3 regions of the Rouxiella sp. Mn2063 genome follow, and region 2 is predicted to be linked to each of the others. Evidence: predicted binding sites of a transcription regulator. Region 2 holds the regulator's gene; each other region holds the start of a gene.
The links. The regulator PhoB, encoded in region 2, activates phosphate uptake and scavenging genes when phosphate is short. The targets are predictions, from matches to a motif close to CTGTCATAAAACTGNCNNAT.
Positions count from the first base shown of each region.

Region 1: ACL9RG_RS04375 (heavy metal response regulator transcription factor) is a predicted target of PhoB. The motif match lies at 2,755-2,774, and genes of this name have one in related genera.
Region 3: pitA (inorganic phosphate transporter PitA) is a predicted target of PhoB. The motif match lies at 2,639-2,658, and genes of this name have one in related genera.

Region 1 covers NZ_JBMOUD010000002.1:221,987-230,130, forward strand. The annotation lists gene ACL9RG_RS04360 (O-methyltransferase) at 83-739, opposite strand; gene ACL9RG_RS04365 (DUF1127 domain-containing protein) at 798-1,070, opposite strand; gene ACL9RG_RS04370 (PLP-dependent aminotransferase family protein) at 1,239-2,657, shown strand; gene ACL9RG_RS04375 (heavy metal response regulator transcription factor) at 2,894-3,574, shown strand; gene ACL9RG_RS04380 (heavy metal sensor histidine kinase) at 3,571-4,965, shown strand; gene ACL9RG_RS04385 (MarR family winged helix-turn-helix transcriptional regulator) at 5,098-5,457, shown strand; gene ACL9RG_RS04390 (SDR family NAD(P)-dependent oxidoreductase) at 5,537-6,328, shown strand; gene ACL9RG_RS04395 (winged helix-turn-helix transcriptional regulator) at 6,529-6,933, opposite strand; gene ACL9RG_RS04400 (nuclear transport factor 2 family protein) at 6,988-7,314, shown strand; gene ACL9RG_RS04405 (SDR family oxidoreductase) at 7,311-8,093, shown strand.
Region 2 covers NZ_JBMOUD010000008.1:101,073-109,216, forward strand. The annotation lists gene phoR (phosphate regulon sensor histidine kinase PhoR) at 1-1,260, opposite strand, end outside; gene phoB (phosphate response regulator transcription factor PhoB) at 1,283-1,972, opposite strand; gene sbcD (exonuclease subunit SbcD) at 2,194-3,420, shown strand; gene sbcC (exonuclease subunit SbcC) at 3,417-6,674, shown strand; gene qhpR (AraC-like transcriptional regulator QhpR) at 6,720-7,781, opposite strand.
Region 3 covers NZ_JBMOUD010000002.1:271,491-279,634, forward strand. The annotation lists gene ACL9RG_RS04620 (metallophosphoesterase family protein) at 1-373, shown strand, start outside; gene uspB (universal stress protein UspB) at 584-919, shown strand; gene pitA (inorganic phosphate transporter PitA) at 1,068-2,567, opposite strand; gene ACL9RG_RS04635 (NAD(P)/FAD-dependent oxidoreductase) at 2,902-4,095, shown strand; gene ACL9RG_RS04640 (peptidoglycan-binding protein) at 4,302-5,222, shown strand; gene ACL9RG_RS04645 (lysozyme inhibitor LprI family protein) at 5,219-5,668, shown strand; gene ACL9RG_RS04650 (hypothetical protein) at 5,845-6,222, shown strand; partial or broken gene ACL9RG_RS04655 (DMT family transporter) at 6,158-7,046, opposite strand; gene ACL9RG_RS04660 (LysR family transcriptional regulator) at 7,546-8,144, opposite strand, start outside.

The sequences.
Region 1 (8,144 bases), on a different contig from region 2:
GTCATCAATTTCATGGAAGTGATGCAAACCAACAGGTTATCCGCCGTAGCTCGACAGATAACCTAAGTAAAAAGAGGAAGGATTATTTCTGTACGCGGAACAGAGCGAATCCATCCCAGCCTTTGCTACCAACCGTTTGCAGTGCAGTACCGGTCAGGGTTTCGAATCCTTTCACTGCGCTGAGTGCCTGATGAATACCGTTAGCACTTACATCGCGTTGTGCTTCAACAATTGCGCCACCGCGTATCACATTATCCATGATGATCACGCTGCCGGTATGGCTAAGCTCGATAGCCCACTCCAGATAAAGCAGGCTGTTCTGTTTATCGGCATCGATGAAGATAAGATCAAATGGTGGCTGTGTCTGTAAGGTCGGCAGGGTTTGTGCTGCTGCACCGACGATAATGGTCGTTTTATCCAGTAAACCGGCGCGCTGCAGATTCTCGTGTGCAATCGCCGCATTGGTTGCCTCTTTCTCCAACGTAACCAATTTACCGTCCGTTGGCAGTGCTCGCGCCATGTACTGTGTGCTAAAGCCACCCAATGTTCCGATTTCCAGAATCCTGCGCGCGTCACTAATCTGCACCATCAGCATCAGAAACTGCCCCTGCAAAGGGGAAACGTCGTGAGCAGGTAAACCCTGCTTGGCATTGAGTGCTAAGGTTTGTGCCAGATTTTCGTCTGGCACAAGTAAGCTGTGTTCGAGGAATTCATCGACTTCTTGCCATTGTTGTTGCATACCGCCTCTCCCGTGAATGAACCTAGAAGCAGTATAGTGCGTGAGCCATGATTGCCGATCATTTCGGCCAATGCGGCCAGACCTTGCGCTCATATTCCTCATGAATATCCTGGCGTGTTAAGCCAATGTCCTTTAGCTGAGTATCAGAAAGCCGTCTTAGCAAGCGACGAGTGGTACGCAGCTCATTCCATGCGCCGATCCAGAGTATGATTTTGCTTCTCCAGCTCATGGGTACCGGCTTTATGGTGGCCGTTTGATTTACCGGTGAGAAACCACTGCTGACAACCTTTTCATCTGCACAAAATTGACGTTCTTTGATGGTGTTTTTCATCTTGCTTGCTCCTGTTTCCCCTGTAGCAACAGAATGCAATGAGACAGAAAAACATTACAGATTCAGAAATTGAGTATTTTAAGCATACAGATCTAGTGTAAATGACAGTTACTGCGCTAAATTGAAAGGATCTGTACTGGTTTGAAATTTGAATGGTGGAGAATACGCATGAATCGATATGAAAATCTGGCTCAAGTATTGAGTGAACGCATCGAGCAGGGGCTCTATCCGGCGGGAGACCGCCTGCCCTCTGTGCGTATTCTCAGCAGTGAACACGGCGTGAGTATCAGCACCGTACAGCAGGCGTATCGCGTGTTGGAAGAAAAACAGTTGGTCGAAGCACGCCCCAAATCCGGCTATTTCGTTACCTCGACTCGCCTACAGGCGGCACTTCCTTCGGGTTGTCGTTCGGCACAACGCCCGGTCGATATCACTCAGTGGGATCAGGTTTTAGATCTGCTTACCGCCCCAGAATTACCGGGTTTTGTGCAATTAGGGCGCGGTTCTCCTGATATTACGGCCCCCACTCTCAAGCCGCTCAATCGGGCGATGGTACGCGCCAGTCAGCATCAGAACTTATTGGCGCTGAAATATGACAGCATTTATGGTTCGTTGGAATTACGTGAACAGATAGCACGGTTGATGATCGATAGCGGCAGCCATATGGATGCCAATAATATTATGATTACCACCGGTTGCCACGAAGCCTTGGCGATTGCCATCCGTTCGGTGTGCGAGGTTGGCGATATTGTGGCGGTCGACTCCCCGAGTTTTCATGGCGCGATGCAAACCCTCAAAGGTTATGGCATGAAAGCGCTGGAAATTCCGACCGATCCCATCACCGGCATTAGCATTGAAGCACTGGAGTTAGCGCTCGAACAGTGGCCAATCAAAGCCATTCAATTGACGCCAAACTGCAATAACCCTCTCGGTTACAACATGCCAGATGAGCGCAAAAAAGCGTTGCTACGTCTGGCTCAGCGCTATGATATTGCCATTATTGAAGACGATGTGTATGGCGACCTGGCTTATCAGTACCCGCGCCCGGCAACGATCACCTCATTCGATGAAGATAGCCGCGTTTTACTGTGCAGCTCTTTCTCTAAAACGTTAGCGCCGGGCCTGCGGGTGGGCTGGATTGCGCCGGGGCGCTACCACAATCGTGCGTTGCATATGAAATACATCAGTACCGGGGCCACGTCCACACTGCCGCAAATCGCGCTGACCGATTTTATTAAACAGGGGCATTACCTTCAGCACTTGCGGCGTATGCGTAACCAATACCAGCGTCATCTGTGTACGGTAACCTCTTGGGTGAATAAGTATTTACCTTGTGGTGTAGGGGTTAGCCGCCCGCAAGGCGGATTTTTATTGTGGATTGAGCTTGATGAACGCATAGATACCCAGCGCCTTAATCGTCTGTTGGAAGAGCATAAAATCCATATTGCGGTTGGCTCGATATTCTCGGCGGCAGGCAAATATCGCAACTGCTTACGTATCAATTTTGCTCACCCACTCAATGATATTTATGAGCAGGCGATTAAACAGATTGGGCTGACGGTACAGCAGTTGATGGCCGAAGAATAAGATGTTTTATGGATAGATTAGCCGGTGAGGTTAACGCTGAAATAATCCTGGCCTTGGGCCTGAGAAGAGGCGGACATGCCTATAGCCCGTTTTCCCCCTGTCATACTTTTGTCATAACTAACTCATGTTGATGTCAGTTATGCACCGGTAAACTTAGTGCCTGTGGTTATACTGTAGACATTACAGTTAATAGCCATTGTGTGTAGCAGTCGCATCCTGACTTTGTGGAGATAATGATGAAAATTTTGGTCATTGATGATGAACCCAAAGCTCGGGAGTATATGCGAAGTGGTTTGACCGAATCAGGATACGTTGTTGATGTGGCGGAAAACGGTCGCGATGGCTTGTTTATGGCGCAAGAGTATCATTATGACCTGATCTTATTGGACGTAATGATGCCTGAGCTTGATGGCTGGTCAGTCATGAAAACACTCGATAAACAGATTAATGCCCCGGTTATTTTTCTCACCGCCAAAGGTACGGTCGAAGACCGTATTAAAGGGTTAGAGCTGGGAGCGGATGATTATCTGGTTAAACCGTTTTCCTTTGCCGAATTGTTGGCACGTATTCGTACTGCGCTACGCCGGGGAAGTCATGCTAAACGCGACGAGCTGCTTGTCGTCGCTGATTTACAATTGGATATGGCAAAACGTCGTGTTGAACGTGCTGGTATCCGTATTGATCTTACGAATAAAGAGTTCAATTTATTGCAGTTGTTCATGCTCAATATCGGTCAGGTATTGAGCCGCACGCTAATCGCATCACGCGTGTGGGATATGAATTTTGATAGTGACACCAACGTAGTCGATGTTGCAGTACGTCGTTTGCGCCAGAAGGTTGATGAGCCTTTTGGCGCACCGATTATTCATACGGTACACGGCGTGGGTTACCGTTGTGAAGCTGAGGACGGGCAATGAAATCCTTGTCACTGACCGCACGTCTCTCACTGTTGGTTTCTGCCACCGTGCTGCTGATTATGGTTATTGTTGGCATGGCACTGTATCAGTCGTTGGCAAAACAAATCAGCGTGCGCGATGATGGCGAACTCGTCACCCGCATGGACCAAATTCGTACCTTGCTGCTTAATGAAGATGCGTTGCAACTGATCCACGATAAACCCCGTTTGTTTGGCAATATGCTCGGTAATACCGAGTCACTGCTGGTGCTAAAATTCCCCGGTCAACCGCCGCTGATTGAGGTCAATCCTGGTAATACCGCTATCCCTAATATAGCCCCCGTCCCTGCAGATAAACCCTTAACACTGGCTAGCGTTCATCATCAGCAAAGTCTTGATGGTATTCCGTTTATTTCTGCCTCGGCATTAGCCAAGACCCACGATGGCCCCGGTCAGTTAGAGATTATCACCGGACGTTTGATGACCTCCCGAACGGCAACCTTGAACAGTTATCGCCAACAAATCTTGTTGTGGATTAGTCTGGCGACAATAACCGCTGCGCTAGTTGTCTGGTTGCTAACGCGTCGTGGTCTGCAACCGTTACATCGTTTGGTAAAAGAAACCAGCACGATAGATGTGCGTCATCTGTCGCGCCGCATCACGCTCGATAACGCCCCGCGTGAGCTGTGGCCGCTGGTGGACGCTTTTAATCAAATGTTGGACAGGCTAGAAACCAGCTTTGGGCAGCTCAGTCAGGTCTCGGCAGATATGGCGCATGATTTGCGTACACCAATTAGTAACTTGCTGGGGCAAACCGAAGTCGCGTTAACTCAACATCGGAGTAATGACTATTATTTGTCGCTACTTGGCTCCAATTTTGAGGAGTTACTCCGTTTATCGAAGATGATCGACAATATGTTGTTCTTGGCGCGGGCGGAAGATGCCAGCCAGGCGATTCATCGTGATACTTTACAGTTGGCACAAGTTTTACAGCCATTGGCCGATTATTTCGAGGGGCCGGCAGAAGAGCGTCAATTGACATTACAATTGCCTCAGCAGGGCAGCGTGTGGGCTGATGCCGATCTGTTGCGTCGCGCAATGGCGAATCTATTGGCCAATGCGATTCGCTATGCTGATAGCGGTAGTACGGTGGTGATCAGTGCCGATTCGCAAGATGACGAGATGATTCTTTCGGTGGAGAACCAAGGTGTGCCAATTGATGCACAGCAACAAGCACGTATTTTTGACCGTTTCTACCGCGCTGATACTTCAAGACAAAATTCGTCCAGCGGCAGCGGTCTTGGCCTCTCCATCGTACGTAGTATTATGCGATTACATCAAGGGCAATGCCGGGTTGAAAGCCAAGGTAATCGGACGTGTTTTTCACTGCATTTTCCACGTCACGAGCGTTGATTCGCATACCCTCGATTTATTTTTTTTGTTCACTTGACATGTGTGTATCTACACATCATTATTCTTGTCATGAACAGCACCGAACTTCTTACATTATGCAGTTGTTTCTCTTCGCGGATGATCTCCAGGGCGGTGACGCCTCTGTACGAGCGTCATCTGGCAAACGAGGGGATTACTATTGTCCAATTCTCACTGTTGGTCATGCTGGCTAATGAGTCAGGTGCAACGATGAGTGAAATGTCAGATACCCTGACAATGGAACGGACCACGCTGCTCAGAACAATAAAGCCGCTGTTAAACGAGGGTTTGGTGACGATAGATACCAGCCCGAAGCAACATATCTACGCTATTTCGCCCAGTGGTCGAGAAACACTGGCTCGTGCGATGCCGTTATGGCAACAGGCGCAAGCAAGCTTTATTGAACTGCTCGGTGAAGATGACGTGAATCATTTGCAGAGAATCGCCAGAAAGCTCAGAACATTGCCGTTATAAACTCACCCGCCGCGGCGGGAGTTAAAAAACGACAATGTGTGTATATACACTTATTAAATATCCTACAGAGAGAAAAATCATGACAACACTTGGGACTGCGGTAATTACCGGGGCTTCATCGGGTATCGGCGCTATTTATGCCGATCGCTTGGCAAAACGTGGTTACGACTTACTGCTGGTTGCCCGCAGCCAGGACAAAATGGACATCATCGCCAACAAAATTCGTCAAGAGACGGGGCGTCAGGTAACGACAATACGCGCTGATTTGACCAATAGCGCAGACCTGGCGCAGCTGACTGATACCATCAAGCAAGACGGCAATATTACCCTGCTGGTTAACAATGCTGGTTTTGGTAAAGCCCAGCCGTTATTAGAATCTGACATCGCACAAATGCGCGAAATGGTGACATTAAACATCAGCTCCCTGATGGAGCTAAGTTATGCTGCAGCACCACAAATGGCTGCTCGCGGGCAGGGCGCTATCATTAATATTTCCTCTGTTGTGGCGATTTCACCTGAATTACTCAACGGTGTGTACGGCGGTAGCAAAGCATTCGTACTGGCATTTTCCCAGTCTCTGCATCATGAATTAGCGGATAAAGGTGTTCGTGTTCAGGTGGTATTGCCTGGCGCAACGGCGACAGATTTCTGGAATGTCGCGGGGGTTCCGGCTGGGCATTTGCCGCAAGAGATTATCATGTCAGCCGAAGATATGGTGGATGCGTCGCTGTCTGGTTTCGACCAGGGCGAGCTAGTGACTATTCCTGCGTTGCCGGATATCAAGGACTGGCAGGCGATGGAAAATGCCCGCCAAGCGTTGAAGCCTAATCTTTCTCACAATAAGTCAGCCGCACGTTATAACCTGAAGTAACACAGTAATCGCGGGGTATTTACCCCGCGATTGAGTTTGATGACAAAGTTGTCTGGTATACCGAGATACACGGGCTTAGTAATCCTAGGGGCGCTCCGGCGAGCAAGCTCGCTACGACCCCAACGGTTTACTTTCCCTAATAACGGACTTTGTCAGCAGTCTGAACCGCGGGGTATTTACCCCGCGATTAGCATTAGCTATCAATCTGATGGCGAAGAATCTGCATGTTTGTCTGAGATATCCTCACGCAATGCCGCCCAGGTTAATAATGCATCTAGCGCAGGACACAGCGCCTGTCCCCACTCAGTAAGACAGTATTCAACCTTAGGGGGAACTTGATGGTGCACAATCCTTTGGACGATGCCATCTTGCTCTAATTGCCGTAATTGCTGGATCAGCATTTTTTGCGATATGGCAGGAATAGCGCGTTCAAGATCTGAAAAGCGTAAAATTTGGCCGCCAAAGAGGTGGAACAAAATCACCAACTTCCAGCGTCCCTCTAGCAGTTTTATAATTTTTTCGACGCCAGCCGCAGCAGTTTCTCTTGTGTAATCATGATGCTTACTTTTTGGTAAGTACCCTACTTTTTTGTCTGTACTTGTCATTTTTTCGTGTGAAGGAGATGATTTGTTGAGACAAAGTTAATCAGGAGAGCTGCCATGTCAATTATTTTACCCTCGGCTATTGCGGGCTATTTTGCCGCAGACAAACAAGATGCTGCCACTGTAGCTCAGTATTTTACTGAGAATGCGCTGGTAGTGGATGAGCAAAAAACACATAGAGGCAGAGCCGCTATTTATCAGTGGAAAGCGGAGACCAGCAGTAAATATAGCTATATCAGCGAGCCGATCTCTATCGCGCACAACGGGGAGATTATTACCGTTATCAGCCGTCTGACCGGCAACTTCCCCGGCAGTCCTATTGATCTCAGTTACGCATTTATCCTTGAAAATAATACGATCGCGCGTTTGGAGATAGGCGTATGAATTTCGATCTTGGTTTAAAAGGGGTACGCACTTTAGTCACCGGCGGGACGAAAGGCGTCGGCGCTGCCGTGGTTAAAACGCTGGTCGAACTTGGCGCTCGGGTAATAACGACAGCACGCACGATACCTGATAATACCTTGGAAGGCGTTCATTATCTTGCCGCAGATATTAGTACGGCTGAGGGCTGTGTAAAGGTGGCAACACAAGTGTGTGAGCGGCTCGGTGGGGTAGATATTTTGATTAACGTGGTCGGCGGCTCTTCTACACCTGGCGGTGGTTTCGCTGTTCTGAATGATGAGCTGTGGCTGGAGGAACTTAATCTGAATCTGATGTCAGCCGTTCGTCTTGATCGCGCGTTATTACCGAAGATGATCGAGCAAGGCACCGGTGTGATTGTTCATGTCACCTCTATTCAACATCAACTCCCGCTACCCGAATCCACGACGGCGTATGCTGCTGCCAAGGCTGCATTGTCGACATACAGTAAAAGCTTATCGAAGGAAGTCACGCCTAAGGGCATACGAGTCGTACGAGTTTCGCCTGGCTGGGTAGAAACGGAAGCTGCGGTTGCTTTGGCGCAACGATTAGCAGAACAGGCTTCAACGGATTATGAAGGTGGAAAGCAGATCATCATGGATGCATTAGGCGGTATTCCTCTTGGTCGACCGGCGAAACCAAAGGAAGTTGCTGACCTCATTGCTTTTGTTGTGTCACCGCGGGCGGCAGCGATAACCGGGACCGAATTTGTCATTGACGGTGGAACGGTACCAACGGCGTAACCTCAATCTGCAAGTACTGATATACCTGGTATTAAGGCAAAAATAACAGGT
Region 2 (8,144 bases):
GGTAAAGGTGAAACAACTGCCGACGCCCATTTGGCTGATAATATCCAACCGAGCATGGTGATGACTTAGCGCATGCTTCACGATTGCCAGCCCCAATCCACTGCCTCCGGTTTGCCGCGAACGTGCTCTATCGACTCGGTAGAAACGTTCGGTTAAACGTGGGATATGCTGTGCTTCAATGCCGGGTCCGTTATCTTTTACTTCGAATTTAGCGCCCTGCGGTGTTTGCTGCCAACTCACCTCAATGCGCGTGCCTTCTGGCGTATGATTCACCGAGTTATAAACCAGATTGGAAACAGCACTTCGCAACTGGTCATTGTTGCCAAATACCTTGAGCTGGTTATTAACGGTAAAGACAATCTCGTGGCGACCTGAACTTAACGTCTGTGCTTCACGCTCGATCATGCCTAACATTACCGGAACATCGACTCGCTCATTCAAATCGATATTAGTGGCCGCTTCAATTCTCGATAAGGTGAGCAGTTGCTTGACCAACCCATCCATTCGTCGCGTCTGTTCTTGCATGGTATCTAAGGCTTTACTGCGGAAAGGCTCTTCGAGCTTCGCCTCCACCATCATTTCTAAATAGCCTTGCACCACGGTTAGCGGGGTACGTAATTCGTGACTAACATTAGCAAAGAAGTTGCGCCTAGCTCCTTCTAACTGATGCATTTGTGTCACATCACGCGCCACCATCAACAGCTGACCTTCAGAATATGGCATGACACGGAACTCAACATGATGCTCATTATTGAGCTGCAAATTCAGCGCTCGGCTAAAATCACGACTCTGTATCCACAAACGAAACTCAGGATAACGCACCAGATTGAAGATATGCTGGCCATTATCTTCCGGCCAACGAAAGCCCAGTAATACCTGCGCCAGTCCGTTACACCAGAAAATATTGCCCTCTTCCGTGGTCAGCACCACTGCATCAGGCAAAGATTCAGCCCCGCTGCGAAAGCGCTTAATCAGCAACGCTAATTCACGGCGACGACGGCGATTACGCATCTGCATCTGGTTTAGACCATAAAACAGCGGCTCCCAGCTCCAAATCCCGCTAGGCGGCGTAATGCTGCGATCCAGCCACAGCCAATGAGAAAGTTTTAGCTGGTTATAGTAGTTCCAGCCCAGTGCCGCAAATACCGACACTAAGAGTAGATAAGGGAGATGGCCAATAAAAATGGCGAGAATAAACGCAGGTAAGCAAAATAAAAACAACTCACCCGCGAGGCGCTTCCATGATAGGCGTTCTAACACACGGTTTCCCCGTAGAAACTAATCAATAGCGCGTTGAAAAACGGTACCCGGTTCCGCGAACGGTTTGGATCATCCGGTCGTGACCGCTCACTTCCAACGCTTTGCGTAAACGGCGGATATGTACATCGACTGTACGATCCTCCACATAAACGTTAGTGCCCCAAACATTATTCAGCAGCTGCTCACGGCTATAAACGCGTTCAGAATGCGTCATAAAGAAATGAAGTAGTTTAAATTCGGTAGGCCCCATGTCAAGCGCCTGCTCATTAGCAACCACTCGGTGAGAGGAAGGATCAAGGCTTAAACCTTGCATATCGATCACTTCTTCAACAGCCATTGGGGAAATACGACGCATCACCGCTTTAATACGCGCCACTAATTCTTTCGGAGAAAACGGTTTGGTGATGTAATCATCCGCACCCACTTCCAAGCCGCGAACCCGATCTTCTTCTTCGCCACGGGCGGTAAGCATCATGACCGGGATCTCCCGTGTCAACGCCTCACGTTTAAGATGTTTAATAAACTGAATGCCAGAACCACCAGGCAACATCCAGTCTAGCAAGATGAGTTCAGGGAAGGGTTCGATTAAACGGCTGACAGCAGAGTCATAATCTTCTGCCTCTACGGCGTGATAGCCATTTTGCTCTAATACAAAACACACCATCTCGCGGATTGGTGCCTCATCTTCAACAACTAATATGCGTCTTGCCATCGTGGAACCTGCCAATAAGTTAGCGATCTTTATTTGATTGCGAGCAACATTATGCGTCAGTTTTGTGACATATTTATGAAAATCATTACAAGCCGAAGTTAAGTGTAGTAAACATGTCTGGCTTGCGTCATACAAATATCATTTCCTGATTTTTCAACGACAACCACCCAATACGACGTTTATAATTAACGACACTATTTTCCTCTAACCATGAGAACGCGATGCGCCTGATTCATACTGCCGACTGGCACCTCGGCCAATACTTTTTCACCAAAAGCCGAGCGCCAGAGCACCAAGCCTTTTTACGCTGGCTTATCGAGCAAGTTGAACAGCATCAGGTTGATGGCGTTATCGTCGCCGGCGATATTTTTGATACCGGCTCGCCGCCTAGCTATGCCCGTGAATTGTATAATCGCTTTGTAGTTGAGCTACAACGCACCGGCTGCCAGCTCATTATTTTGGCGGGTAATCATGATTCCGTCGCCACGCTTAATGAATCTCGTGAGCTGCTCTCTTGCCTCAATACCAAGGTTATTGCCACCGTCAGCGACGATTTATCGCAGCAAATTATGGTGCTCAATAACCGCAACGGCCAGCCGGGGGCAATTGTCTGCGCCGTGCCATTTTTACGCCCGCGCGACCTGCTTGCCAGTCAGGCGGGACAATCGGGTAATGACAAACAACTGGCCTTGCAAGAAGCCATTGCCGCGCACTACGCCAGTTTGTACCAAGCGGCGCTGGCCGAGCGCGAACGCCTGGGGGTTGCGCTACCGATTATCGCCACCGGCCATCTGACCACCGTTGGTGTCACCACATCCGATTCAGTACGTGATATCTATATCGGTACGCTGGATGCCTTCCCGGCACAGGCGTTTCCCCCAGCCGATTACGTCGCACTCGGCCATATTCATCGCGCGCAGTGCGTGGCCAAAAGCCAGCATATTCGTTACAGCGGCTCGCCAATTGCCCTAAGTTTTGATGAGTTAAACAGCCCCAAAAGCGTCTATTTGCTGGAGTTTAGCCAGAATGCGCTGAGCACCGTAGACGCGCTGCCCGTGCCGACTTACCAGCCGATGCAGATGATCAAAGGAACTTTGGCCGATATTGAGCAGCAATTAGCCGCTTTCGCTGGGAAAGAGGACGACAAAACCGTCTGGCTGGATATCGAAGTGGCGACCCAGGATTATCTCAGCGATATTCAACGGCGCATTCAAGCGCTCACCGCCGATCTGCCGGTAGAAGTGGTGTTGCTGCGACGCAGCAAAGAACAACGACAAAACAGCCTGCAACAGCAGGAAAAAGAGACGCTCACCGAGTTAAGCGTGAGCGAGGTGTTTGAACGCCGATTAGCGCAGGAAAACAGCGACACGGAAAATCGTCATGACCGGATGCGTACCCTGTTTGCCCAAATCGTTGAACAGGTTGCCAGCGGCGAGGATGCCCAATGAAAATTTTGAGCCTGCGTTTAAAAAATCTTAATTCACTGGAAGGCGAATGGAAAATCGACTTCACCGCCGAGCCTTTTGCCAGCAACGGTCTGTTTGCTATTACCGGCCCGACCGGCGCGGGGAAAACCACTCTGCTCGATGCCATTTGTCTGGCGCTCTATCACCAAACGCCGCGCCTTAACGTGACACCGACGCAGAATGAGTTAATGACGCGTCATACTGCTGAATCACTGGCAGAAGTAGAATTCGAAGTCAAAGGCGTCGGCTACCGTGCTTTTTGGAGCCAGCGGCGGGCAAAAATGTCGCCAGACGGTAATTTACAAGCGCCAAAAGTTGAGCTGGCGCTGCTGGCAGACGGCAAAATTATTGCTGATAAAGTCCGAGATAAGCTCGATCGCATTGCCGAACTCACCGGGCTGGATTTTGGCCGCTTCACCAAATCGATGATGCTATCGCAGGGACAGTTTGCCGCTTTTCTCAATGCTGATGCCAATGATCGTGCCGAACTGCTCGAAGAGTTAACCGGTACAGAAATCTACGGCCTGTTGTCCGAACGCGTATTTGAACAAAATAAAGAAGCCAAAATTACGCTCGATGGCTTACATCAGCGCATGGCCGGTATCGAACTGCTGAGCGAAGAACAGCGCCAAACGCTGGAAACAGAATTAGCCGCGCTGAATACCCAGGAATCGAACCTCGGCCAGCAGGCGCAGCAGCGTCAACAGGATCTTAACTGGCTGCAACAGTGGCAGCAGGTGCAACAAAAGCATCGCCAATCACAGCAACGTTTAACGGCGGCAGAACAAGAAAGCGCCGCAGCCGCACCACAGTTACAACAACTGGCACGTAGCGAACCGGCAGAAAAACTGCGGCCACTGCTCAGTGAACGTCAGCGCAGCGTGCAACAAACCCAGCAATTACAGCATTTACTGAGCCAATTAACCCAGCAACAGGCGCAACAGGTTGCTCAAATGACGCCGCTGAATCAGGCGTTGGAACAGGCGCAAACGGCGCGACAGCAACAAATACAACAGCAGCGCCAGCAACAGACGCTAATTGAAGAAAAAGTGTTGCCGCTGGATAGTGACATCGCGCAACGACGTAAATTGCAAGCTGATGCTCAGCAGTCGCTAGCCCAGCAGGCAGAACAGATAAAAGAGCAAAACGCCGCGCAGGAACAGCTTGCCGCAGAGCGCCAAAAGCTTGATGCACTCAACCTTCAGCATCTGGCCAGACAAAACACGCTAACGGCAGCGTTAGCCGCTCAACAGCAGCAACAGGCTGAGCTGGAAAAGCAACATCCGCTGGCGACATTACAGCAGCAACAAGCCGAACTGGTGCAGCTACGCCCAGTACGTCAGCAGCTGTTTTCTCTCTCGCAGCTCTTTGCACCGCTGAACCGCCGCGTTGCACAACAGAGCCAGGATATTGCGCAAAATCAGACGCAATTAGCGCAAGAAGAGCAACGGCTGGGTGAGATTCGCCAACAGTGTCAAAAGCAGCTGGAGCACCTCAACGATGTGAAAGCGCGGCTGAAAAGTGAAGAGTTGATTGTCAGCCTCACGGCTGAACGCGCTAATTTGCAAAGCGGCCAAGCCTGTCCGCTGTGTGGCTCAACATCGCACCCGGCGATTGACAGTTATCAGGAGATAAAACCTTCTGAAACCGCGCAACGGGTCGAGAAGATGCAACAGGAGTTCGACGCTATTAAAACCAGCGGTATTGAGCTGGCCGCCAGGATCAAAAGTCGCAAAGAGCAGCATTCGCGCCTGCAAGCCCAGCTGGAGCAAGACCAGCAGCAGTTAACTACCCAGTTGGATAGCTGGCAGCAGCTCAGCGCCCCGCTAAAGCTCACCTTTGGCTTAGCGGATGCCGAGCAGATTTCGCAATGGTTAGCAGAGCTCGACCAGCAAGAACAACAGTTGCAGGCGCTTATCAGCCAACATGAACAGCTGTCTCGCAGACTGCAACAGGCCAAAGATGCGGTCAATCAAGCGTCGAGCGAACAGCAGAAAGTCCAGCAACAAAGCGCGTTGCTAGCAGAGCGATCTACGCTGACGCAGCAAAATCAGGCGAAGCTGCAAGAGCAGCTAACACACCTGCAAACGCAATTTGCTGAAGGTGAAAAAACGCTGGCTGAGCTAAACCGTCAGCGCCACGAACTGTTTGATGACCGCCAGGTTGCCCAGGTACGTGAACATTTACATCAACAGCAGCAGGCGGCGGAAAAAACGGTAAACGATGCGGCTGAATCGCTGCATAAAGCGCAGGAGCAACGCGACAAGCTGACCGGTCAAGTTGTTAGCACACAACAGCAAAAGTTGCAGGCTACGGAGCGTTTACAGCAGGCAGAAACTAGCTGGCAACAGGCGCTAAGCGCCAGCGAATTTGCTGATGAAGAGGCGGTGAAACAGGCTCTGCTTGACGATACGCTGCGCCAACAGTTGCAGCAACGTAAAGAGAACTTGCAACAGCAACTGACTCAGGCACAAACGCTGCTCGGTGACGCGACCCAAACACTAGAACAACATCGTCTGGCACGCCCTGCCCATCTTGCTGAAAACGAAAATTCGCTTGAGGAATTGACGGCGCAGCAAACAGAACTGTCACAACAGATAAAAACCTTGCAGCAACGTTTAGGTGAAGTGAAAAACCAGTTAGAAAGCGATAAATTGCGACACAGCGGGCAACAGACGCTGATCGCTCAAATTGTACAGGCGCAGGAAACCTGCGACGACTGGGGCTATCTCAACGTGATGATAGGCTCCAGCGATGGCGCAAAATTCCGTAAATTCGCGCAGGGATTAACGCTGGATCATCTGGTTTATCTGGCCAATCGCCAGTTGGAGAAACTACACGGACGTTACCTGTTGCAGCGTAAAACCAGCGATGCACTGGAACTACAAGTCGTTGATACCTGGCAGGCCGATGCGGTGCGCGATACTCGCACTTTATCGGGTGGCGAAAGCTTCCTGGTCAGTCTGGCGCTAGCGCTGGCCCTTTCGGATTTGGTAAGCGACAAAACCCGTATTGACTCGCTGTTCCTCGACGAAGGCTTTGGCACGCTTGACGCCGACACGCTGGATACCGCGCTTGATGCCTTGGATAGCCTGAACGCTTCGGGTAAAACTATCGGCGTCATCAGCCACGTCGAAGCCATGAAAGATCGTATTCCGGTGCAAATTAAAGTCAAAAAGGTCAACGGGCTGGGCGTGAGTCAATTGAGCAATGAGTTTAGAGTGCACAGTGAATAAGTACACAGTGAATAGCCGCTAAAACCCAAACAGGCGTGTCGGATTTTAATGCTGACTCGCCTGTCGCCACTGCCTTGGGCTTACGCCGAACCAGCGGCGGAAAGCGCGCGAGAAGGCGCTGGCTTCCGAATATCCCAGTAATAATGCCATTTCCGAGATGGGCAATTGCTGTTGCTGTAAATAATGGGTCGCCATTTCGCAACGTACTTTATCGACCAACGTCGTAAAACTCAGATTTTGTTCACGCAACCGGCGTTGTAACGATGCCGGTGACATGCCCATTTTATCTGCCAGCTCATCTAATACCGGTTCGCCGTGCAATAAGGCCCGACGTACGCCAGAACGGGCGCTATCGACCAACGATTGGGGCGATAAACTCTCGCTATTGAGCCGACGAATCGCGTCTTGCATCACCATTAGCAGTGTTGCGTCACGCTCTGGCATCGCACGTTGCAGGCTGCTTTTAACGATCAACATTGAGTTATAGGGCTGGTCGAAATAGACCGGCGCATCGAAAATCTTGCAGTGCTCATGCCATTGCTCCGGGCGCGGGTGCTCAAAGTGAACTTCGCGCGGGTTCCAACTTTTACCCAACGCGTGGCGCAGCAAATTGAGGATCATCCCCAACGTTAGCTCGGCATCCTGACGTTTCGATAAAATACCGCCGTGGCGTACCTGATAATCGAGACGGTAATGATCGCCTTTATCCACCAGCCGCGTCAGGGTGTTGTGTTGATGAAAAGGAAACGCGTTGACCACGTTTTGCAGCGCCCGTTCTGCCGTCTCAGAACACAACCCGATATAACCAATTAAGCCCAATGACTGAGGTTTAAATTGTCGGCCATAAAGCAGACCAAAGTTATCACAAGCGGATTGGCGAGCGGCCTCCTCCAATACCTTGCAGTAGTTGGTCAGTTCAAGACTCATCGTCGGTTGTTGTAACAATTCCGGGTTGATATGACAGGTGCCCAGCACCCGATCAACATCCGCCCCTTTGCCGAGGATGAAATCGCTCAGGCCCGAAGCCGCGGCGGCGAGTACGCCGCAATTACTGTTATGTTGTGTCAGACCAAACGGACTGGCCTGACGAAGGATATCTGTCCGCATCATCGGTTCACTCTGTTGGCATCAAAGATGATGGAGTACTGCAAGTTTCATACCAATCTGCAGTCTCCAATGAGACAGGGCGACAGCGATTACTCCTTCCCCTAGAGATTAAGATAGAGTCTCTGGCGACTTGTGGTTGTGCAGTGGTGCACAGAAAACGGGCAGCGTACAACCACTCATGTTGCCAAACAGCCATGCATTTTCTGGATAGATTAAAAGAGTGTGTGGAAAATCCGAGTTAACGCGAGATGAGCAGATATGCTAGATAACAGGATAAATATTATTGTTCATCAGCCCAAATTCACCGCTGGGGCAGATTTGGGCTGTGGTCCACACGCTAGGGATCAGAATAGCTAACGATCA
Region 3 (8,144 bases), on a different contig from region 2:
GTCAGTATCAGAATATATTTACGCTGATTATGATGCGATGTTATTAGCGCAGATGAGCGCCCAATATCAATTTGATGCGATGATAACCGGCCATACCCATTGCGCTTATATTCGAAAACTGTCCGGTGGTTATCATGATGATTTTACCGTCGCTAACTGCGGTGCGGTCGGTAGAATCAAATCGGGCCAACCACAAGCAACCTGGCTGCGTGGTGAGGTTAGCGACGGCCAACTAAAGATGAGTATTAGAGCGGTTAATTACAATGTGGCAGCCGTCGCGCAGGCGATTGTCGACAGCAACATCCCCGATTTTTACGCGCATGAACTTTATCATCACGGATTATCGAGCTTACAGGCGTTGAGTGGAAAGTGATGTTTGTAGGGAACATCGGCTCTATTTAGCGGTGTGAGAATAAATAATCGTGTTCTTCCTCACTTTTCCGCCGCTATTTCCTACACTAAATATTGAGTAGCGTGCGTCACCATGCGCTGCGTATGCAGGGTATAAATAAAAAAGATGGGGCGACTCCCAGCAGAACGTGATTCATCTGTGGGAGGATAAACTCGCCAGTGAGGAGGAATCATGATCAGTCCTATGGCGTTATTCTGGGCATTATTTGTGGTGTTTGTGGTCAATATGCTGCGCTACTACTCTTCCTTACGTGCACTGCTGGTGGTGCTACGTGGCTGTGATCCTTTGCTTTATCAATATGTCGATGGCGGCGGTTTTTTTACCACCCACGGTCAGCCAAGCAAGCAAATACGATTGGTGCGTTACATTTATGCCCAGCGTTATCTCGACCACCACGACCCTGAGTTTATTCGCCGCTGCGAAAGAGTGCGCGGCCAATTTATGCTCACGACCGGCTTATGTGGCCTCATTTTGGTCAGTATGTTGGCGATGTTGATTTGGTATTGAATCGTAAGACTGGTGTACGTTTACTGAGTGTAATCCGCAGCGATGAAAAAAAAACGGCAATAAAAAAGGCGGCACATGAGTTTCATGTCCCGCCTTTTTATATGGCATCTGCGCGAGGCGCAGGCCGCAAAACTAAACCGGTTTCAAATTAAATCAGTTTCAGCGCAACCCAGTACAGCGCACCAGAAAGAATAATGGATACTGGCAACGTGAGCAGCCAAGCCATCATAATATTCTTCACCGTTTTACCCTGCACACCGCCACCGTCTACTAACATCGTGCCTGCAACCGCAGAAGAGAGCACATGCGTGGTGGAGACTGGCATGCCGGTGTAGCTGGCAACGCCAATGGAGACGGCTGCGGTCATCTGCGCCGACAATCCTTGTGCGTAGGTCATGCCTTTCTTACCGATTTTTTCACCGATAGTCGTGGCAACGCGTTTCCAGCCGATCATCGTACCTAAAGCCAACGCCAGAGCGACGGCGACGATAATCCAGATTGGTGCGTATTCAACGGTTTGCAACAAATCCCCGCGTAAGTCTTTCAGGAAACGCTTATCTTGCGATGTGGTTTCACTCAATGCAGCGGTTTTGTCAGCAGTTTCGGTGACACACATTAGCAGGCGGCGCATATGGCTGCGTTCTTCCGGTGCTAAGTCATTGTAGCTTTGCAAATTGGTCAACAGCGCTTGTGCGCGGCCAAGTGCTTCCATCATCCGTTTCGGGTCACAATGGAACTCGGTTGGGGTTGATGTTGCATTGGCATCCGGTGCTGGCACCAGCGGTGTCAACGCCACGACATGCGAGAGCGCATCGCCATGTTGCTGATAATACTGTTGCAAATGCGTGACTGCGTCGCGGGTACGGCTAATATCGTAACCGGTGGCATTCATATTCAGCACAAAGCCTGCTGGTGCTACGCCAATCAGTACCAGCATGATCAAGCCAATGCCTTTCTGACCGTCGTTCGCACCGTGTGAGAAGCTCACGCCGATAGCAGAAAGAATCAGAGCAATACGTGTCCAGAATGGGGGTTTCTTTTTACCATCACTCTTTTCACGTTCAGCCGGTGTGAAGTGGATCCGTTGACGTTTTTTAGTGCCACTCCAGTAACGGCGCAGCAAAAAGATCATCGTCCCGGCGATTGCCAATCCCACCAGTGGGGAGACAATTAACGACAGGAAGATATTGATCATCTTCGGAATATTCAGCGCATCGACCACTGAAGTGTGCGTGACTAACGCATTGGTTAACCCAACACCGATAATCGCGCCAATCAGCGTGTGTGAGCTGGAAGCCGGTAAACCAAAATACCAGGTTCCCAGGTTCCAGATGATCGCTGCCAGCAGCATGGAAAAGACCATAGCCAAGCCGTGAGCAGAGCCCACATTAAGCAACAGATCGGTTGGAAGAAGGTGAACGATGGCATACGCGACACTTAAGCCGCCGAGCATGACACCCAGGAAGTTAAATACGCCCGACATTACGACCGCGAGTTGCGAGCGCATTGCGCGAGTATAAATAACGGTAGCTACTGCGTTAGCCGTATCATGGAAGCCATTGATAGCTTCGTAGAACAGCACAAACAGTAACGCGAGAATCAACAACAGGCCGGTATGGAAATCCAACCCGGCGAATAAATGCAGCATAATTGTTACGCCAGTTTGTGGTCATGAACGCTGCGCATTATCAGCGAGAACATGGCGCGGGGAAAAGCAAAATATGACATTTTTTTGGCAAAGAATGGCTAGATAGCGAGATTTTGGACACTAATAATTTGAAAACTTATTGATTTAATGTGCTTTTTTATTTGAAATATATAGTTACATTTATGGCGAAGTTGTTTGCTTACTGGTTTATAAGAGGGCGACAGCATACAATCAGCGCGCTTTTTCTGGCGTTAATCGCCCAAAAGACAAAATCGCCTACAGACTTCAGCTAGAAGAATGACGGGGAAGTATCGCTTTAATCAGAGAGGTTGCTGTGGAACAGTTTGATGTTGTTGTCGTTGGCGCAGGTGCCGCTGGAATGTTTTGTGCTGCACAGGCCGGTCAGGGCGGTTGCCGAGTTCTGCTGCTCGACAATGGTAAAAAACTGGGCCGCAAAATTCTGATGTCCGGCGGCGGACGCTGTAACTTCACCAACTTAACGGCTGAACCGGCGGCTTATCTGTCGGCCAATCCGCATTTCTGCAAATCAGCGTTGGCGCGTTATACCCAGTGGAATTTTATCGATCTGGTCAATCGCTACAAGATTGCCTGGCATGAAAAAACGCTCGGTCAGTTATTTTGCGATGATTCCGCGCAGCAAATTGTGTCTATGCTGGAGCAAGAATGCCAGCTGGGCAACGTCACTATTCGCCTGCGTAGTGAGATAAGCAGCGTCGAAAAGACCGATCAAGGCTTTACTATTCAACTAAATGGAATGAGTGTGAGTGCTCGCTCACTTGTTGTTGCCAGCGGTGGACTATCGATGCCGGGATTAGGCGCTTCGCCTTGGGGATATCGCTTGGCGGAACAGTTTGGCCTGAAAGTCTTGCCAACTCGCGCCGGTCTTGTGCCTTTCACCCTGCATAAGCCGCTGTTAGAGCATTTACAGACCCTTTCTGGTGTGTCTGTTCCTGCGGTACTCACCGCCGAAGACGGCACGGTATTCCGCGAAAGCATCCTCTTTACCCATCGCGGCTTATCTGGTCCCGCAGTATTACAACTTTCTAGTTACTGGCAACCTGGCGAGTTTGTGAGCGTTAACTTACTTCCTGACACAGATTTGGCGGGCTTCCTAAATCAACAACGCGCTGACCATCCGAATCAAAGCCTGAAAAATACGTTAGCGATGTTACTGCCGAAACGCTTGGTCGAATGCCTGCAAACCTTAGAACAGTTGCCAGACGTCACGCTTAAACAACTTAACCCACCGCAGCAGGCGGCCTTGGTCGAACAACTGCAAGCGTGGCAAGTCCAGCCAAACGGCACCGAAGGCTATCGCACTGCTGAAGTTACCCTAGGCGGCGTCGACACCCGCGAGCTCTCCTCCAAAACTATGGGCGCAACCAAAGTACCGGGTCTGTATTTTATTGGCGAAGTGGTCGACGTGACCGGCTGGCTCGGAGGTTACAACTTCCAATGGGCATGGAGCTCGGCATGGGCTTGCGCACAGGCGTTGGTGAAGGGGTAGGTTTGCATGCTGTTTGGGGATGAGGAGAACATATCAAAAGCAGGCAATGACAGGCTCTGATATAGAGTAGGCAATAAACCCTCTTTTTATTGCCTACTCTATTTTTATACACAATCACAGTTCATGTTAATTCAAAAATGACGAGATAAAACTAAATAACCATTAAAACGCATTGGGCATTCATCTTTATTCATAAGGAAACAATAATGTCTCATCGCAGGCCTCTTGGTCCGCATATTTTCCGCCTTTCCTCATCAGTAGGATCCTGCGGAATCAACAATCCTGATGAAGTTAAAGCCGTTCAAAACTTGATCACTAATGCAGGATACTTGCAGGCAACAGGGCGAACGTTGGTGGTGAATGGGCATTGTGATATTGCCACGACGGAGGCAATCCGCTGGTATCAGCGTCTTTTAAATATGTCACCGAATGGTCTGATTCAACCTACAGACACGTGGTTTATGCTGGCTCTTAATGACGCTGCTGCTTCCCATTTCCATCCTAAAAATAGCGGCGGGCCTCTCATTGTTCATCAGGGACAGCTCACATTCGATGCTGAGGGAGTGGACTATATTACTGCTGTAGAGCCATTTCGCCAGCGTCGTTACCCCAATTTTTCACGAATATTACAATGGCCTCCCACAAGTTCGTCCGGGGTGACACTTGGTCGAGGTTACGATATGGGAAACCGTAGCACCGGAGAAATTTTTGCCACGCTCAGACAAGCAGGTATTGAGGAATACAAAGCGGTAATATGTTCAAAAGCGGCTCACCTTAAAGGACACCAGGCGGAGCAGTTTGTAAAAGTCTATGGCCCCTTAGTTGGCGAAATTAGCCATCAGCAACAAATCCGACTTTTTGAACTTGCTTACCAAATAAAGCTTAATGAGGCGCGGAATTTGTATGTACGTGTTACCTCCCATATTCAAGGGGCACCTGCCTGGGAGTCGTTAGAACAGAAAATTCGGGATGTGATAATCGATATTTTCTATCAAGGTGTGCACAATGCCAAAGCGCTTTTCCAGGCTGCTATTAATGGACGAGTTGCTTTGATCGCTCATATCAGAAGCTCCTCTGTCTATATGTCATTTGAAAGCCATAGACACAGAATAAGGTATCTCCAGTGAAAAAAATTCTCATCATCTTTGGTTCTCTGCTTACCCCTCTGGCTGCTCATGCTGAGCTTTCAGCTGGACCGGAGCGTGACGCTTGTTTCAAGCAAAATAAGGATATTCCGTCAGCATATAATTGCCTCGCGGCTAAAAAAGACGCCAGCAGTAAAAAATTAGATGCGCTCATAGATGAGACGGTTAAGCGGATAAAAGCGAACAATGTTGGGCCATTTAATGGCAAAGAAGAGAATTCGGAAACCGCCGGAGATGTATATAGCCAGCGCTTCCTGAATGCGCAAAAAAGCTGGAAAGGCTATCGAGATGAACTCTGTCTGTCGGTTGCTACTGAGCTAGATGAGGACGCCGATGATTATCAGTCGTACATAGACCAGTGCAAGATAAACCTGAACAAAAATCACACTAATGAAATCGCCCAAATGGGATTACCACCCGTCAACTAAGGTGTGGGATGTTCCCGAATCATGATTTTGCCGATTGATATTGTACGGGGTGCGCAGTTGGTTCAGCACCCCGTATAGAGAAGCAGAATAATAGGCCGCACTCCTTCTGGGGTGCGCAATTGCGTTGTATGATTTCTCCCTCGCCGCGCCACTTCCCCATTTCCACGCCCATTTGGATGTCAGCACTCGGGCATCATCAGCGTTACGATTATCATGGTCCGAACGATTTGCCAGACTATCGCTGGCCGGGTGGCAAGCGACTGGCGGTCTATGTGGCAATGAACCTGGAGCACTTTTCTTTTGGCTGCCAGGAAGGGGCCCAATTGGCGCCCGTGGCTAATAAACTCGATGTGCTTAATTATTCCTGGCGCGATTATGGCAATCGCGTCGGCGGTTGGCATTTGGCCGATCTCTTCCAACGGCTGGGGCTACCGGCCAGCGTTATCTGCAATACCTCAATTCTGGATTACTGTCCAAATGTTGCTTTGCTCACTGGGTTTTCCCTGGACTGGCTATCATCCACACGGCAATACCAACAATCATTGCGCCGATAATAAACCCTTTAGTTATGGTTTCACCCAAGGCGATATATCCCCAGAGTACGCTAAAGGGCGGGATAAGAAAGGTGACCGTCAGTGAGCGTAAAGGGCCAATATCAGCAATCAACCTAAAATAAAGAATATACGCCAGTGCGGTACAGATAACGCCGAGGGCAATGACACTCACCCACACATCAATCTGAACGCTATCGGTCACCGTCTCTGTACTCATTGACCAGACAAAGAAAGGCAGAAGAAATAGCGTGGCGCCTATCTGGCTGCCAAAGGCGACCATTTTGGGATCAAGGCCACCGCGGTCAGATATCCATAGACGAGTGAGATAGCCTGCTACGCCGTAACATCCTGTTGCTATCAGGCAAGCCATGATGCCGTACATCATACCGCTGGCAGAATTTATCTCTCCGATAGTGGTGATGACAACGATCCCCACTAATCCCAATATCACCCCCCCCCCATTTTCTGGCGGTTAATTTCTCACTAAAAAAAGCAAATCCTATGAGCGCGCCCATTAACGGTGTCGTGGCATTGAGTATGGCTGAATATCCTGCGGGTAACCATTTGGCGGCTAAGCAGTACATCAGAAATGGCAATCCTGAATTGATTACCCCTAGAATTAATGATGACTTAAATTTATTCTCGAAACGAAATGAAGACCTAATAATGCAAAGAATAACACCAAGGCCGATGAACCCAAAAAAGACTCTAAAAAATGCAGTGTTAACGGCACCCAATTGAGGCGCTGCAATTCTCATGAAAATAAAACTCGCCCCCCAGATAGCGGCAAGAAGAAATAACCTTAAGTAATCTGAAGTGCGCATGTTTAGGCCTCTTTATACCCGTCATACTTGAAGCTGCTTCTGCGTTGGCTACATTACTCGGCCCATCCATGGGCCTCACCCCGTTGGGGCCGCTGCAAGCAGCGTTCAAATCTGCTCCTGGCAGATTTGTCACTTACCCGAATCACTTACCAGTGTAAGCTCATCGGGATGCGTTCCCTTGCCGCCTTGATGCAACTCCAATTATTTTGGGTATATATATTTTTTAAGGGATGACTATTATCACGTGTTGCGAATGCCTGACGCTAAATTAGGATATCTACAATTGGCTAAAACATTACTCGGTTTCTTGCTTTTTTATTCAATTATGTCATTCACTCCTCATTTGAGGCCGTCGAATGCTGAGTGCTGATGCCACTGGTCCACTTTTTATAAAGCAGGAGAACTCGCTGTGGGGCCGATATACCTGTTTGCAGCCAAGGTGTCCTTCCTGTGGTGTTGTTAACCGTCAGTCAAATAACATTGTCAGTCCAGCCTGCTATTACACTGCCAACGTTGCCTGTGATGGTGTCGTTTTAATGTAATCAATAAATGCGCGTAAGCTACAAGACATATAACGGTTACGCGGGTAATAGAGTTGCAGGCTTGGGCGCTCTGGCAGCCAGGCTTCCAGCACAGAGATAAGTTTGCCACTCTCGATATATGACCTGGCCTGTTCGTAGTTGAGGTAACCTATTCCTGCATCATGCAACACGGCTTCTAAGGCTGAATCCATATCATCCGTAATGATGTTCCCCGAAGGAGCAATCGACAGCTTCCCTTCTGGACCTTCAAATTCCCAAAGATAAGGTCGGCCACTTTTGAACCGCAACACGATGCTTTGGTGAGCACTCAATTCACTCGGATGATGCGGCGGCGCATAGCGCGTGAAGTAATCAGGTGTCGCCACTACGGCAATTTTTATCTTCGGGCCAATCGGTACGGCGATCATGTCATTTTCAAGGGCGGTGCTCAGACGTATCCCCGCATCAAACTCCTGCTGCACGATGTCGATCATCTGATCATCGGTGGTGATTTCGACTTTAATATCAGGATATTGACGGGTAAACCCTGCGACAATCGGTACTAATACTAAGCGTG